Regions from separate parts of the Candidatus Contubernalis alkaliaceticus genome, predicted to be linked through region 1. Evidence: riboswitches for the same ligand, from Rfam matches in the RefSeq annotation. Region 1 holds a riboswitch; the other holds the start of a gene.
The links. A riboswitch is a leader RNA that binds a small molecule or an ion and turns the genes downstream of it on or off. The one in region 1 is predicted to bind cobalamin.
Positions count from the first base shown of each region.

Region 2: it holds a riboswitch for cobalamin, as region 1 does, so the genes downstream of both, HUE98_RS14025 (hypothetical protein) here and thiC (phosphomethylpyrimidine synthase ThiC) in region 1, are expected to answer to the same signal.

Region 1 covers NZ_CP054699.1:435,907-443,633, forward strand. The annotation lists gene asnS (asparagine--tRNA ligase) at 1-1,014, shown strand, start outside; gene HUE98_RS02130 (class I SAM-dependent methyltransferase) at 1,133-1,762, shown strand; gene HUE98_RS02135 (DUF3147 family protein) at 1,770-2,117, opposite strand; gene HUE98_RS02140 (metal-sensing transcriptional repressor) at 2,153-2,428, opposite strand; gene HUE98_RS02145 (TraB/GumN family protein) at 2,851-4,017, shown strand; cobalamin riboswitch at 4,208-4,400, shown strand; gene thiC (phosphomethylpyrimidine synthase ThiC) at 4,572-5,870, shown strand; gene bzaB (B12 lower ligand biosynthesis ThiC-like protein BzaB) at 5,886-7,178, shown strand; gene HUE98_RS02160 (hypothetical protein) at 7,179-7,397, shown strand; gene HUE98_RS02165 (DUF2284 domain-containing protein) at 7,394-7,727, shown strand, end outside.
Region 2 covers NZ_CP054699.1:2,800,222-2,807,948, forward strand. The annotation lists gene HUE98_RS13995 (Fur family transcriptional regulator) at 1-158, opposite strand, end outside; gene HUE98_RS14000 (TIGR03943 family putative permease subunit) at 233-1,048, opposite strand; gene HUE98_RS14005 (permease) at 1,055-2,674, opposite strand; gene HUE98_RS14010 (CobW family GTP-binding protein) at 2,680-3,663, opposite strand; gene HUE98_RS14015 (hypothetical protein) at 3,796-4,230, opposite strand; gene HUE98_RS14020 (CbiM family transporter) at 4,267-4,899, opposite strand; gene HUE98_RS14025 (hypothetical protein) at 5,026-5,502, opposite strand; cobalamin riboswitch at 5,711-5,906, opposite strand; gene HUE98_RS14030 (ATP-binding cassette domain-containing protein) at 6,187-6,993, opposite strand; gene HUE98_RS14035 (energy-coupling factor transporter transmembrane component T family protein) at 6,998-7,727, opposite strand, start outside.

The DNA.
Region 1 (7,727 bases):
CGAACAAATCTTTTTTCGGCAGTTTTTAGGGTCCGGTCACTGCTTAACTTCGCTATTCATAAATTTTTTCAAGAAAAAGGCTTTATTTATTTTCATTCACCCATAATTACTGCCAATGATGCAGAAGGTGCTGGAGAATTATTCAGAGTGACAACTTTGGACCCAAAGGAGCCTCCAATTACAGGGGATGGATATGTCAATTATTCTGAAGATTTTTTTGGCAAAAAGACAAATCTTTCGGTTAGCGGTCAGTTAGAAGCAGAAGCCTTTGCTCTTGCCTTTAGAAATGTGTATACCTTCGGGCCAACTTTTAGAGCGGAAAATTCAAATACACCAAGGCATGCGGCGGAATTCTGGATGATAGAACCTGAAGTCGCTTTTGCAGATTTAAAAGATAATATGAGGCTGGCAGAAGAAATGATGAAATATATAATAGGTTACATCCTTGATCATGCCGTTGAAGAGATGGAATTTTTCAATAAATTTGTGGATAAGGGATTAAAAGACAGGATGCAAAATATTATAAATTCTCAATTTGAACAGATAACTTATACAAAAGCCATAGAGATACTAAAGAAATCTAATAAAAAGTTCCAATATCCCGTTGAATGGGGTAAAGACTTGCAAACAGAGCATGAAAGATATTTGACAGAAAAAGCTTTTAATAAACCGGTGTTTGTAACTGATTACCCCAAAGGCATTAAGGCATTTTATATGCGTTTGAATGATGATGGAAAAACTGTTGCAGCTATGGATTTATTAGTTCCGGGAGTAGGAGAAATCATAGGAGGCAGCCAGAGGGAAGAAAGAATAGAAAAGTTAGAAGAAAGAATGGTTGAGTTTAATATTAAAAAAGAAGATTTATGGTGGTATTTAGAGCTGAGGAAATATGGAGGAGTTAAGCATGCCGGTTTTGGATTGGGTTTTGAAAGGGCAGTTATGTATATTACAGGAGTAAGCAATATAAGGGATGTCATCCCATTTCCAAGAACGGTTAATACCTGCGAATTTTAAGCAGTCAGAGCAGCCCCAAGTATTTTCTATAACTAAAAATAACTAAGGGATAATTGGCATAAACTATTGATATCTACAGTGATAGTATTAAATATTTGTAAAAGAGGAATGATGGGTTATGAACGATCTTGAAAAGAAATTAAACCAATGTAAAAAACCATCCGGCAAAATGGGGAAGCAGGTAGTTGAGGAGATGAACAAGCACCATTTTCATTTGACCAGTTGGGGCTTAGAAAAAGTTCATATTGAAGAAAACAGTATTATTTTGGACATCGGCTGTGGTGGAGGAAGCACCGTGGCAAGATTAGCATCCATGGCAGTGGGGGGTAAGGTTTACGGAATTGATTATTCGCCAGACTGCGTGAACTGGTCAAAAGCACATAACAAGCAGCTGATATCTAAAGGCCGGGTGGAAATCCTTCATGCTGGCGTTGAAAAGATGCCCTTTGAAGAGAATCAATTCGATATTGTCATGGCGGTGGAAACAGTCTATTTTTGGCCTGGCCTTGTTAAATGCTTTCAAGAAGTGAGGAGAGTTTTGAAGTCCTCAGGAAAATTTGTTATTGTTAATGAAATGTATGTAAATGAAGCGTTTAAAGAAAGAAATGACAAGTTTACAGCAGCAGGTGAGATGATATTACATACTCCTGAAAAACTTAAAGAATTATTGGAGAAAGCCGGTTTTAAAAGTGTTACTATAGATTTGATGGAAGAGAAAAATTGGTTATGCTGTGTAAGTGAAAAATAAAAGAATGTTAAATGTTTATACCCACATACTTTATAATCTTAACATACAGACAATAGCTGCAGATCATGACCACAGAGGATACCGCCATGGCCAAATAGAAATTGCAGTTGTAGCGGAGTAAAAAAGACATAACTATGAAAAAGATGATAGATGGAATTACTATCCAGATTATAAGGTTGGAAAACTGTAAAACTTTGCCGGAATCATTGGTTTCAACAAATAACCAGGTCATGGCAATCATTGAAGTGATGGGCAGGGAAATAAGAATGGCACCAAAGGCAGTAGATTTTTTGCTGACTTCGGATACAAGGGCAATGAGCAGGGCGGATACAACGGTTTTCAAAAGAAATTCCATAGATTTATCACTCCTTTGATACGGGTTAAGGTTATTTACTTGATAAATTTGTCAATGGCTTTATCTAAGTCTTCCAAAGTTTTGGTATCGTTGTTTTTAATGGCATCCACTACACAGTGGTTAATATGGTCGGTTAAAATAAGTTTTCCGGCATTGTTTAATGCAGACCTTACTGCAGACATCTGAATCAGTATTTCACTGCATTCCCTGTCTTCCTCTACCATCCTTTTGACAGACTCCATGTGGCCTATGATGCGGGACATCCTGTTTACAATACTTTTTTTATTTACGTGGTTATGAGTATTAATAATAAACACCTCCCGATACAATATCCCCCTATGGGGGATATTGTATCATACATTAGAAAAAATTTAAAGAGATATTAAGGAAAAAAAGTGTGATTAATTATCTTGCTTTCTTTTCTATATAGAGGTAGTCTTAAAAGGAGGGTATGTGCTGCTCTTTTAATCCCATGTCTTTAAAATTCTCATAAGTCACAATTTTTTATTATGCTAATCCAGGTTATAATCGTAAAAAGGGTATAATGAAGAAAAAGAAAAGTGGTCAGTGAACTCGTTTCAGCAAGCTGAAACATCGGGGAATCAGGTGGAGACTCTACTCCACCTGATTAAAAGCCCCACCTACGCTAACGCTTAGAGGTGGGGGTCTTATACCCTAAAAAAAAGAGATAAAACATTCATAAAATTTGTTGTAGAGGGAAGGTACTATTATTATGTTTGAAGAAAATATTACAAGAGTAGATTTGGATGGCAGGGAACTTATACTCATTGGAACTGCTCACGTATCCAAAAAAAGTGCGGAACAAGTGAAGGAAGTTATAGAAGCCGAAAGGCCTGATTGTGTTTGTATAGAATTGGATAAACAGAGATATCAAACTGTCATGGATAGAGACAGATGGAAGAAGATGGACATATTTAAGATTATTAAAGAAAAGAAAGCTACTCTTCTATTAATTAATCTTTTAATATCTTCTTTTCAAAAGCGGCTGGCAAAGCAATTTGGCATTAAGCCTGGGCAAGAAATGATTCAGGGAATTGAATCAGCTAAAGAAGTAGGTGCTACTCTAGTACTGGCCGATAGAAATATACAGGTAACCTTTTCACGAATTTGGCATGGAATTGGGCTGTGGGGAAAAGTTAAGCTTATGTTTTCTATTTTCTTTAGTATTTTTAATGACGAGAGTTTTTCAGAAGAGGAACTGGAGAAAATAAAGTCTCAAGATATGCTTGATGCTATGCTTAATGATTTTACAGAGTTTTTTCCTAAATTAAAAGTTCCTTTGATTGATGAGCGGGATCAATATTTAGCTCAGAAGATAAAAGAAGCTCCGGGAAGTAAGGTTGTTGCAGTTTTAGGGGCTGCTCATGTTCCCGGGATAAAGGAAGAAATTAAAAAAGAACATAATTTAGCAGCTTTATCCAAGCTTCCTCCAAAATCCAAAGCACCTAAAATTATTGCTTGGGCCATACCAATAATTATTCTTGCTATCATTGGTTATACTTTTTTCGCGAATCCTTCTGCTGGAGTCAATCAAACAGTGAGCTGGGTGCTGTGGAATGGATTTTTTTCAGCAATCGGTGCGGCCATTGCTTTTGGACATCCCCTGACCATTATTACTGCCTTTATTGTAGCTCCCTTAAGCTCTTTAAATCCACTCATGGCTGCCGGGTGGTTTGCGGGGATAGTCCAAGCCTATATCAGCCGGCCCAGTGTAGAAGCTTTTGAAAGCCTATCGGAGGATGTTTTTACTGTAAAAGGATTTTGGACCAATAAGGTAACCCGTATTCTACTTACAGTAGCCTTAACAAATTTAGGGAGTACCTTGGGGACAATAATTGGTGGAGCCGATGTAATTCGTTTGTTTATAGAGAATATATAGTTTGTTTACAGAGAAGCTGTCAAAGTGTCAAGGGGATGGTTCTATTAAATTATTTGAAAAAACTAAGGGTGCAGGTTCTGCAGGCTCTTAATTTAGCCCGGGTTGGTGGCAGTAAATGTAAGGAGGGTAGAAATCTGTAAAAAAAACCCTCTTGACAAATGTATGGATAGTTTATAGAATTGAACCAATAATTAAATATTTTGTTTCAGGTGCCTGTTTAGGATAATAGGGAACCGGGTTAAAGTCCCGGACGGTCCCGCCACTGTAAACGGTAGCCCACCTTATAACCACCGCTTGTCGTCCCCATGGGGCAAGGCAGGCGGGAAGGAAGGAAAGGGTGCGAATCCGTGAGTCAGGAAACCTGCCTGAAACTTGACTACTCTGCCTCGTGTGTAAGGTTTTGTAGATGTTTAAGGATAATGGTAAAGTCCACATCAATTTATTTGGTGTGGACTTTTTTTATGTAATGTGCCTTGTTCTATGACTGGACCGGACATGAGTGGGAAGAGCAGCCAAAGTATTCACATTTTATGAAGAGATAGGAGGAATAACAAATGACATTATTATGCAGTGCAGCAGAAGGTATTTTTACTTCTGAAATGGAACAGGTGGCATCAAGGGAGGGAGTATCTCCGGAGTTGGTAATGAAGGGGGTTGCAGAGGGAAAGATTGTAATCCTTAGAAATACTCTGCACCAAAGCGTAGTCCCCACAGGAATTGGCCCGGGGCTGAAGACCAAGGTAAGTGCCAGTGTTGGTCTGTATGGAGAGAATGCAGTGTTGAAGGAAGAGGCAGCCAAGGTTCAGGCAGCCATCCACTTTGGAGCTGACGTTATCATGGATTTAAGTGTAAGCGGAGATATTGATGCCATGAGGAAAAAAACTCTGGCATTATGCTCCAGACCGGTGGGGACGCTGCCCCTTTATCAGGCTCTGGCCGAGGCCGGGGAAAAACAAGGTTCTTCATTAAACCTGAAAGAAGAAGACCTATTTGAAGTGATTGAAAGGCAGGCAGCTGAAGGCGTTGATTTTTTAGCTTTTCATTCAAGCCTGACCATGGATATTGTGGAAAGGGCTAAGACGGATCACCGGATTGACTCTCTGGTGAGTTATGGAGGGTCTCATCTGATGGGATGGATGCTTCACAACCAAAAGGAAAACCCTCTCTATGAAAATTATGATCGTGTGCTGGATATTGCCCGACGCTATGATATAACCATCAGCATAGCCGACGGTATGAGGCCCGGGTGTCTTCATGATTCCCTGGATGGCCCCCAGGTACAGGAATTGGTAGTGATTGGTGAGCTGGTAAGAAGGGCCAGGGAAGCCGGGGTGCAAATTATGGTCAAGGGGCCGGGGCATGTGCCTTTAGATCAACTGAAGGCTACGGTAATACTGCAAAAAAGTTTATGCCATGGAGCGCCCTATTTTGTGTTTGGCCCCGTAGTCACCGATATTGCAGCAGGATATGATCATATCAGCGCGGCAATCGGTAGTGCTGTAAGTGCCTGGGCTGGGGCAGATTTTATCTGTTATGTAACACCGGCAGAACATATTGGCATCCCTAACCTTGAACAGGTTCGGGAAGGAGTTATCGCTTCCCGAATTGCCGCCCATGCTGCTGACCTGGCTAAGGGACTGAAGGGAGCGGATCAATGGGACCTGGAGTTATCTCGGGCTAGAAAGAAACTGGACTGGGAAGAGCAGATGAGGCTGGCTATAGATCCCCAGAGGGCGGAACAGATCAGGAAAGATCGGAGCAAGGAATCCTCCTCTGCCTGTGCCATGTGCGGCAAATACTGTGCCATGGAAATTGTTTCTGAGTATTTAGGGACTGCTAAAATAAACTGCTAAAGGAGATGAAAAAAAATGACAACACAAGTAATATGGGCACGTCAGGGTACCATTACTCCGGAAATGGAGTGGGTGGCTTTCCGAGAAAATGTTGATGTTGAGTTTATCCGGGAAGGACTGGCTCAAGGCACTATTGTGATTCCTAGAAATAGAAACCGGAAAGAATTTAATTACTGTGGGATTGGAAAGGGCCTGAGAATTAAAGTAAATGCTCTGATTGGCACCTCCAGTGACCGGGATGAGATTGAAATGGAAGAAAGGAAGCTGGCCATTGCCCAGGAGGCCGGATGTGAAGCGGTTATGGACCTGAGCACCGGGGGAGATATGAACCGGATGAGAAGTCAGACCCTGGAAAAAGCCAATATGGCCGTAGGCAGTGTGCCGGTTTATCAGGCAGGCATCCAAGCCATTGAAAAAAGAGGAAGTATTGTGGAAATGACCGGGGAGGATATATTTGAAGCGGTGGAACAACAGGCGGAAGATGGAGTAGATTTTATGGCCATCCACAGTGCCCTTAATTTTGAGGTAATAAAGCGCCTCCAGACCACCGGCAGGGTTACCGATGTGGTCAGCCGGGGAGGGGCATTCCTGACCGGCTGGATGCTGCATAATCGCAAGGAGAATCCACTATATGAACAGTTTGACCGGCTGCTGGAAATCTTAAAAGCTTATGACGTAACCTTGAGCCTGGGGGACGCCATTCGTCCAGGTTCCACAGCGGATTCTCTGGACGGAGCCCAGCTCCAGGGTATGATTATTGCCGGGGAACTAGTTGCCAGAGCTCAGGCTGCCGGTGTTCAGGTTATGGTGGAGGGTCCAGGGCATGTTCCCATGCACCATGTAGAACCTACCATGCTGCTTCAAAAAAGGCTGTGTAATGGGGCTCCCTATTTTGTACTGGGCACCCTGGCTACGGATATAGCTCCGGGGTATGACCATATTACCTCTGCCATTGGCGGAGCCTTGGCCGGAGCTTCGGGAGCAGACTTCTTATGTTATGTAACCCCTGCGGAACACCTGGGGCTTCCTACGGAACAAGATGTCAAGGACGGGGTAATTGCTGCCAGAATTGCTGCCCATGCGGCAGATTTGGCCAGGGGAAGCCGCAGTGACTGGGATAGAAATTTAAGAATGGCCCGGGCCCGGGTTGAACAGGACATAAATCTCCAGGCATCTCTGGCTTTAGAGGCCAAGGAACTTAATAAGCTGGCAGCGGAAGGGAAAGATGACTCCTCTGTTTGTGCGGTCTGCGGAAAGGAGTGTGCTGCTTCAGCTGCCGGCAGGTATTTTCAAGTAGGAGGTCTATAGATGAAATTTAAACCCGTGATAGGGAGGTTATATCCTATTAATAACACGCTTGACGAACCGGGGCTTAAATCCTTTGTGAACCTGAAGCTCCAACTGGGGGAGGTTCAGGGGACGGCACTGGCTGTGACTAAGTATAAATATCATAAAGTCATAGAAAAGAATCCTAACTTTAAAGAGACCGTTGAAAACGGGGACGAAGATAGGGTGACAGCGGCATGAAGTTTCCACCCTATTTTAATCATGATCCCCAAAAGGCAGGCCCCCAGTATCTGGAGGACTTAGCCACCGGCTATTGGTTTTCAGAAGCCTTATTTACCGCCGTTGAATTGGACATTTTTACTGTCTTGGAGGGAGAGGGCAGGGAATCAACAGAGCTTTCCCGGGAGCTTGCCCTGGATCCCGTAGGGCTGCAGCGTTTCTTGAAGGTTCTTTGTACTTTGGGCCTGGTGGTGGTTGACCAGGGAAGGTATTTTAACACCAAAGTTTCTTCTGACTTTTTGGTAAAGGGCAGAAAAAATTACCAGGGGGAATCCATCCTCTGGCGCAAGT
Region 2 (7,727 bases), 1.2 Mb from region 1:
CTTACAAAATTAAAATCAATCTCCAATAATTGATTGGAAATTTCCTGCTGTGACAGCGGTTGTTTTGTTTTCAAAAGAAGCTTAATTAGAGCTATTCTTCCAGGGGTACACTTAAACCCATTTTTTTGTAACATAGAACGAGCAGTATCTGAGTTCATCAAATTCACCTTCAGTCAAATTATACAGCACCTAAATTATATCACAAAATAGTCTACGTAAAAGATACTTATTCCTATTCTGTGGGAAAAGGATAAATATACTCCCATTGTGGTTTCTCCACCTCCTCCACACTCACCAGCTCAACTATGGGTAGAGTATCTCCCATAAATTCATCTTTTTTTAAAATCCCTTTTACTTTAACCCAGGTATCTTGTTCCAGGTGTAAATCTTCTTCATCGCGAACCAAAAGGCCAATCACCTGCATATCTGCTGCACAGCATACCATGGCAAGGCGAGCCACCACAAATTCATTTTTTGTATGTGTATCATCTCTATATACAAATCCTACCAATTCTATTTCTTTATCCACATATTTTTCTATTTCATAGTATATTACAAAAAGCCAGCTGTAATAATTTGTATCATCTAAAACAATACTATCCTCTGTCTGGATTTCTTCCCACTCCTTTATATCTAACTCTATATCTTGGACAACATGCTGATCATCTTCGAAATACTCATCATAGTCATCCTCTTGTACCTGCCGATTCTCAGACCTGCCAACATTTATTTCTCTGCCGGGAAGATCAGATGACTGAATGGAAACCGGCGAAAAAGCTGCCAATGTAATTAAGGGAAGAAAAAAAAGTGCAAAGGTGGTAAAGCTTGTTTTCTTCCTGGGTATTCTAAAGATTTCGCCAAAGGTTACCACTGCAACAATAAACATAACCACCATGCCCAGCTTCACATAAATAACCATTTTAGGATTTATATAAAGATAAATCTGGCCTGAATTTATCGATGTAAGTAAAAAAATAAAAAACCCCAGGAGAACAACAATTTTAAGCAGTGCTTCAATATTTATAATACGTTTTTTAAAAAAATTCATTTTTCATTATCCTCCCATAATTAAACTAAAAGTTAAAAGGACACAAAAGGAAATAATTATTATAATCACCACCAAACGTATGACAAAGGCTTTTCTAAAACCGCTTAATAGCATCATAAGGTTTTTAATATCCAGCATAGCTCCAAAAACCATAAAACCTAGAACAGAAGACAGGTTAAATGTATTGGCAAAATTCATGGCAATAAAAGCATCGGAAGTTGAACATATTGAAAGAACAAAGGCAAAAGACATCATAGTCAACAGAGACCCCAAATTAGTCCCGCTGAAGAGTAAAACGGTCTCTCTGGACACATTGGTTTGAAGAAAAGTTGAAAAAGCTGCTCCAATTATTAAATACTTCCCCACATCAAAAAATTCGGTGCCAGCGTGGGAAATGACTCCCTTAATTTTATTCAGCAGGCTGCTTTCTTTATCTCCATATTGACTGCAGTAAGCGCACTGGCAGTACCCCATACCGGGATCTTCCAAGAGCAATTTTTTCCGATATGGAAACAGTAAAAACACACTACCTACAGCTAAAGCGATAGTTATCCCTAAGATTATCCTCCATAGTGCCACCTGCGGCTGCAGTGGAAAGGCATAAAATGTTGACGCAATTACTACGGGATCCACAATGGGAGAAGCCAACAAAAAGGTAACTGCTGCTGCCAGAGGGATCCCTTTCTGGACCAACCTCCGCATTACCGGAATAATAGCACAATCACAAACGGGAAAGAATACTCCAGCAATCACTGCTGCTCCCATGGCCAGATAAATTCTCTGAGAAAAAATTCTGTGAATCAAAGATTCTGGAATAAAAATTTGAATAAGTGCAGAAATTAATACCCCTGCCAACAAAAAAGGAAAAGCTTGCACCAAAATACTGACAAATATAGTATTAAACGCCTGTAACTGTCTCAGCAGCCCTTGGTCCATCCCCGAATTAGCTGCCCAAATAGAAATAAATGATAGAAGAAAGGGAATATAAAGAATGAAAAAAGCAGCCAGATGGTCCACGGTAAAACGAAAACCAAATTCCTCAGACTTAAAATAATCTAATTCAGAAAAATCACCTGTATCTTCCCATGAGGGAACTAAATATAACTCTGCATTACGATTTAATTTTTCTACTTGTTTTTTAATCCGGGAGTACTCTTTTTTGTTTTCTCCTGCCAAATGTGTAAACACAATATAGCCGCTTTTAGCCAGGGGTTCCAAGAAAATATTCCCCAGGTTAAGAGCATAACTTTCAAAGGTAGAGGCATTAACTACATTAACAATCCCATGAATATAAATATTTTTCCGCAGCGGTTTTTTTTCCAGCTGCTGCAGCAAAGGCTCCAGCAGTAACATCCCATTATATTCTATTATTATCCTGGAGGGTTTATTTTTTTCCAGTAATTCATATAAGTCTTTATCATTGGGCCCCTCTTCCCCCACTGCCAAATTTTCAGTTATCAGTCCTGCCTGTTCTTTAGAACTCTCCCATATGGTACCCTCACCCACTTCATATTGGATAAGCAGCACCCGCTCCCCCTGAGAAAGGCAGTGGTGAATCATCCGGTTTATTAAAGTAGTTTTTCCTGAACCTAAAAACCCTGTAATGATATCTACCGGTATAGACATTTTTTTTACCTTTCTACTTGAAATAACTGCTTTAATTTTTCTTTTTGCAGAGACTTTCCAATTACTGCAATACGCCCGGTATAAGTGGAGGAGGTATCCTGCATCCCTTTTTCTCCCGGAACAAAATCAAACAAAACCCAAGAGCCTCCGTTAACAGGAAGGATCCCTTTAGCCCTTAAAATCGTGCCAAACTCCCGGCTGGTATCCAGGGCATCCAATATTTCCATCAATTTTGATTTTTCGAAAATAACCGGGGTCTCCACCCCCCACACATCAAATACCTCATCGGCAGTATGTTTTACCCTGGAGCCCGACGGTTTTTTAAAATCCTCAATAGTTCCCCCCAAAATGCCAAAAACCCTGTCCAGGTCAGCAGCACTTAATATGTTTTCTTCCTGCAGTGGTTCTGCTGCAGCAGTTATGTCTCCTGCAGTAATCTGCTCCCATGGTGTAGTGACGATTCCAGCGCTGTTGTTTATAGTTTTTATGCTGTCTACTACAACTTTCAAATCCTTTGAGTTTACCTGCCCGGTTCTGCTCAAAACCACCATGCGGGCATTGCCAATTTGGTCTCGGTAGAACTCACCAAAATTTTGTAAATACATTTTATACTTCAATACATCTACCACAGCAATGAGCAAATTTACTTCCAATTGGTATTTTAATTCTAACTTTTTTACCGCGCTGATAACTTCCGACAGCTTGGCCACTCCAGAAGGTTCAATAACTATCCGTTGAGGGCTGTAATCCTTTATAATTTTCTCCATAGAATCCACGAAATCTCCCACCAAAGTACAACAAATACAGCCAGACATAATTTCTTTTACATAATAGGAACCCTGTTGAAGAACGGGACCATCGATACTTACTTCCCCATACTCGTTCTCAACTATAGCTAGTTTTTCCTGATAGAACTCCTCTTTTAAAAACTTTTTAATTAATGTAGTTTTTCCAGAACCCAAGAATCCAGAAATAATGTCTACTTTCAATATCTTCCTCCTGTAATCATATAATTCTTATACGAGAATTATACTGTTTGCATGAACTTTTTTCAAACGATAAATTCAAAAAAAGCCAGGGGCTTTTATAGTTCCTCTGGCTCTCTTATTTTAATTATAACTTTATAATTGCTTACGTGCATCCTCTTTCTTTTTTACCCGATTATTGAAAAAAACAGCAACAGCCACAAATCCCAGTAACACTAAAGCTATTGTTACAGCCCTGGGGAGTAACTCACCATGGGAATCACCGGTTTTCCATTCTGCCCTGTGTCCTAAACCGTCATCAGCTACCACCAGGACATCTCCCCGGTCTAAAGGATACTGAAAATGTCCGTTTTCATCCAGGCTTCCCTTAGCAATTTCAATGCCTATGTCATCATACACAACAACTTCGGCTCTTCTGGCGATTCGTCCCCCGTCATATATAACCTTAACTATACCTTCCTCCACCTGCTCCACAATCATTCGATGGGCGTATACCGGCGCAGAGAGAAGAAAAACCATTAATGTAGTTAAAAGAAAGGAAATCAAAAACCTCTTAAAACCTTTGTGCATTAACAAATACCACCCCTTTATCTCCCGGTGCTGTCCCTAGATTGATGAATTGTTTGTAACAGATACTCCAGGGATCTTAAGCATACTAGGCCTGGAATTATATAAAAACTTAACAGCATAACCTGTAATCAAACCCTCTACCAAGATTAAAGGCAGATGACCGGCAATTAAAAGGTTTACCACAGAGAAAAACCCATCGGCAAATCTCTGGTCACTTAACAATAAAAATGAAATCAACAGCACCAGCGTACCTGCAATGGCCACCCCTCCTGACAGGGCTCCCCCCAAAAAAACAGAACGTTTTTGAATACTTTGAAACATTTTATGAACCACCAGTGCCGGCAAAGCCAGCATAAGAGTATTGGCACCCAGAGTAGAAAGGCCCCCGTGCTGGAATAATATAGCTTGGAGCAGCAGGCCCACAAAGAATGCCAGTGGAGCCCGCCTTCCTAAAATTATACCCAAAAGCCCTCCCAGTACAGGATGGATAGTTGAAGGCCCTACAGGAATGCTTATCAAAGAAAGAGCAAAAAAACCTCCGGTCATCAAACTTATCATAGGGATCTCTTCCTCCTGGACCCCTTTAAGAGAATAAGCTACCAGAACTCCTGCGCCCGCAAATGCTGCTGCTGCTACCGGCAAGCTTAAAACACCATCGGCTAAATGCACTTCATTACCTCCTCTTAAAACGTATAGACATCACTGCCACTTATAAAACAGAAGCATTAATGTAATGTGGAAATTGCAAAAGACATTAAAACTGTTACCTTATCTCATCAATTTCTTATCTAACACCTAGTGGTCGTCTTCATACTCAACCGGGTTTTTAGCCGTAAGCTCATTTCCGCTGCTGTCTAACACTTTCAAGTCAAACTCAGAGGGAAAATGCTCAAGAAACACTACATACTCCCCTGCTTCCGTTATCTCAAAGGTAATAGTTGTTTGATCGGGGTTTAAAACCAAGGTATAACCATAGTCCGGCAGAGCTATAAAATCACCTCCGGGCTGAATCTCTGTTATATCCTCTTCTTCCAAAATATGATGAGCATGATGAGCAATATCCTCCATATCTCCTTCATTCAATACAAAAGCTATATCGCAAGAGGGATCACCGCTTTCCATAAATTCCAGGTTATAAACGCCCAATTCAAAAGTAAATTCACCACTCCATTCAAATGGTAAATCCCCATGGTCATGACCATGATCGTCCCCACAGCCGGCAAAAGCCAATAAACTAATTAGGATGACAAACAATATACAGTATTTTTTCATTTTTTAAAAAATCCCCTCTTTCTTTTTTAAATAAATAATAATTATTGCCTATAATACCATCATCATAGTGCTGTAAATTATTAAATAAAGAACCACCTCCTAAAAAATTCCATCTTTCACCATAATAAAAAAACCTTTATACCCGTAATGGGTATAAAGGTCTTAACATCAATAAAAATAAAAACTACCCCCATACACCGTGGGTACTTTAATAAAGAGAAAACAAGCAGGTCTCCTGACTTAGGTTCATCACACTTTTACGCCTTCCCGGCAGAGGTTAAAAGATTACCTCTACTGCCAGTGGCTGTATGTGTAAAAGGCTCACCATCACAGTGACGGGATCGTGCTGGACTCTCACCAGCTTCCCTTTTAATTCCGCAAAAACTCGTTTCCTTATATATTCAATTATTAATTAATATATTAAACTTACACTTACTTCCTTCATAACACTGCTAAAAAATCTTACTTCTATAATACAATAAATTATGTGTAATTGCAAGTGAATTGCATTATTTAAATTTTCTATCTACTCAAAAATTTTAAACATTTTAGTATACATTTTCAAATGTCCCCTGAGATTATAATATAAAATAATCTTTTTTATATTACCTTTTTCATGTTTTACATCAGTATCAATTGAGCTTTAGATTTCCCTTTTAAGATTTTAAAGTTGGACTAAAAATTTTAAACCTTTTGGATATAAAACTTAATTACATCTACCGCTTCTTCTGCATTCCGGGGTTTGAATCCAGTGCCTTTAAAAATCTCCGCCAGCATGGGAACTTCCAAAAATGCCTGAAGCATCAATTCCCGATCTGTTAACAATTCCACTTCTCCCGCAGCCAACACTTTGCCCTCTTTCATAATAATCACCTGATCAGCCCAGGTAAAAGCCAGGTTAACATCATGGGTGCTGAGAATCAAGGTGGCTCCTTTTGAATTTAAATCGTTTAAGATTTCCACCATTTGACCGGTAGAATAAGGATCCAGGCCGGAAAAAGGCTCATCACAAACCATCATTTCCGGTTCCATGGCCAACAGTCCCGCTATGGCCACTTTCTTTTTTTGACCCAGGCTTAAATTATAAGGGGGTTTGTCCTTTAAAACTTCAATGTTTACTCTCTTCATGGCACTTAAGGTTCTAGATAAAACCTCTTCTTCTGAAAGCTTTAAATTCCTTGGCCCGAAAGCAATATCATTAAATACGGTGGTGGAAAAAAGCTGATTATCGGGATTATCAAAAAGAAGTCCCACCATTTGTCTAATCTTAGATATATTCTCCTTTTTTAGGGGATAACCCATTACTGTAATCTGTCCCTGTTGGGGCAAAAATATCCCGTTTAAGTGGTAAATTAAAGTGGTCTTCCCGCTTCCATTAGAACCCAGTATCGCTGTTTTTTTGTTTTTTTCTATTTTCAAATGGATCTCTTTCAAGGCTTCAGTACCATCGTCATAATTATAGGTAAGGCCTGTTATATCCACAGCATTCATTTAATTACACCACCTGTTCTATAACGATTAAAAATACAACTACAAACACTGTAACTATAGTTTTTATCATATCCATGGAGGTAATAGGGGAAGGACTGCTTACGGGCATTTTCCCCTGAAAACAACGGGAGGACATGGCTCTATAAACATGTTCAGAGCGGTCCACAGATTTTATAAAAAGCCCCCCCGAAAGTTCTCCATAAACTTTTAAAGCATTGATATGAATACCACCAGAAAAAAGCCGGGAGGCCAGTGCCCTTTGAATACTCTTAATCTCCTGCATAAATAAAAATGTGTAACGATAAGCCAAAAACAAAACAGTGATGATTATATAAGGCACTTTTAAATGATATAAGCCTTCCAAAAACTCTTCTATGGGCTGGGTCACCAGCATAACAATCATAGCAGTCATGGAGGCTAAGGCTTTCAGAGATAGTAACGCCGCAAAATAGTAACGGTCCATTGCAGGGGGAAGCCCTCCCCCCAAAATAATGGGCACAGACATTAGTGCTAAAAAAGGCACCAATAGTAAGAGTTTTTTCATCAGGAAAGAAAAAGATAATCCCATAAGTAGTGCAGAAATCAATGCAAAAAACAGAGCAGCTAAAACCAGTACTGGAGTATTTAAACTGACCACTCCAAAAACAAAAAGTAACGCAGCAGCAGTTTTAGCCCGAGTATCCCAGGCCCGCCCCCAAGTATTTACCCCAGCAATATGATTTCCTTTAAAATGA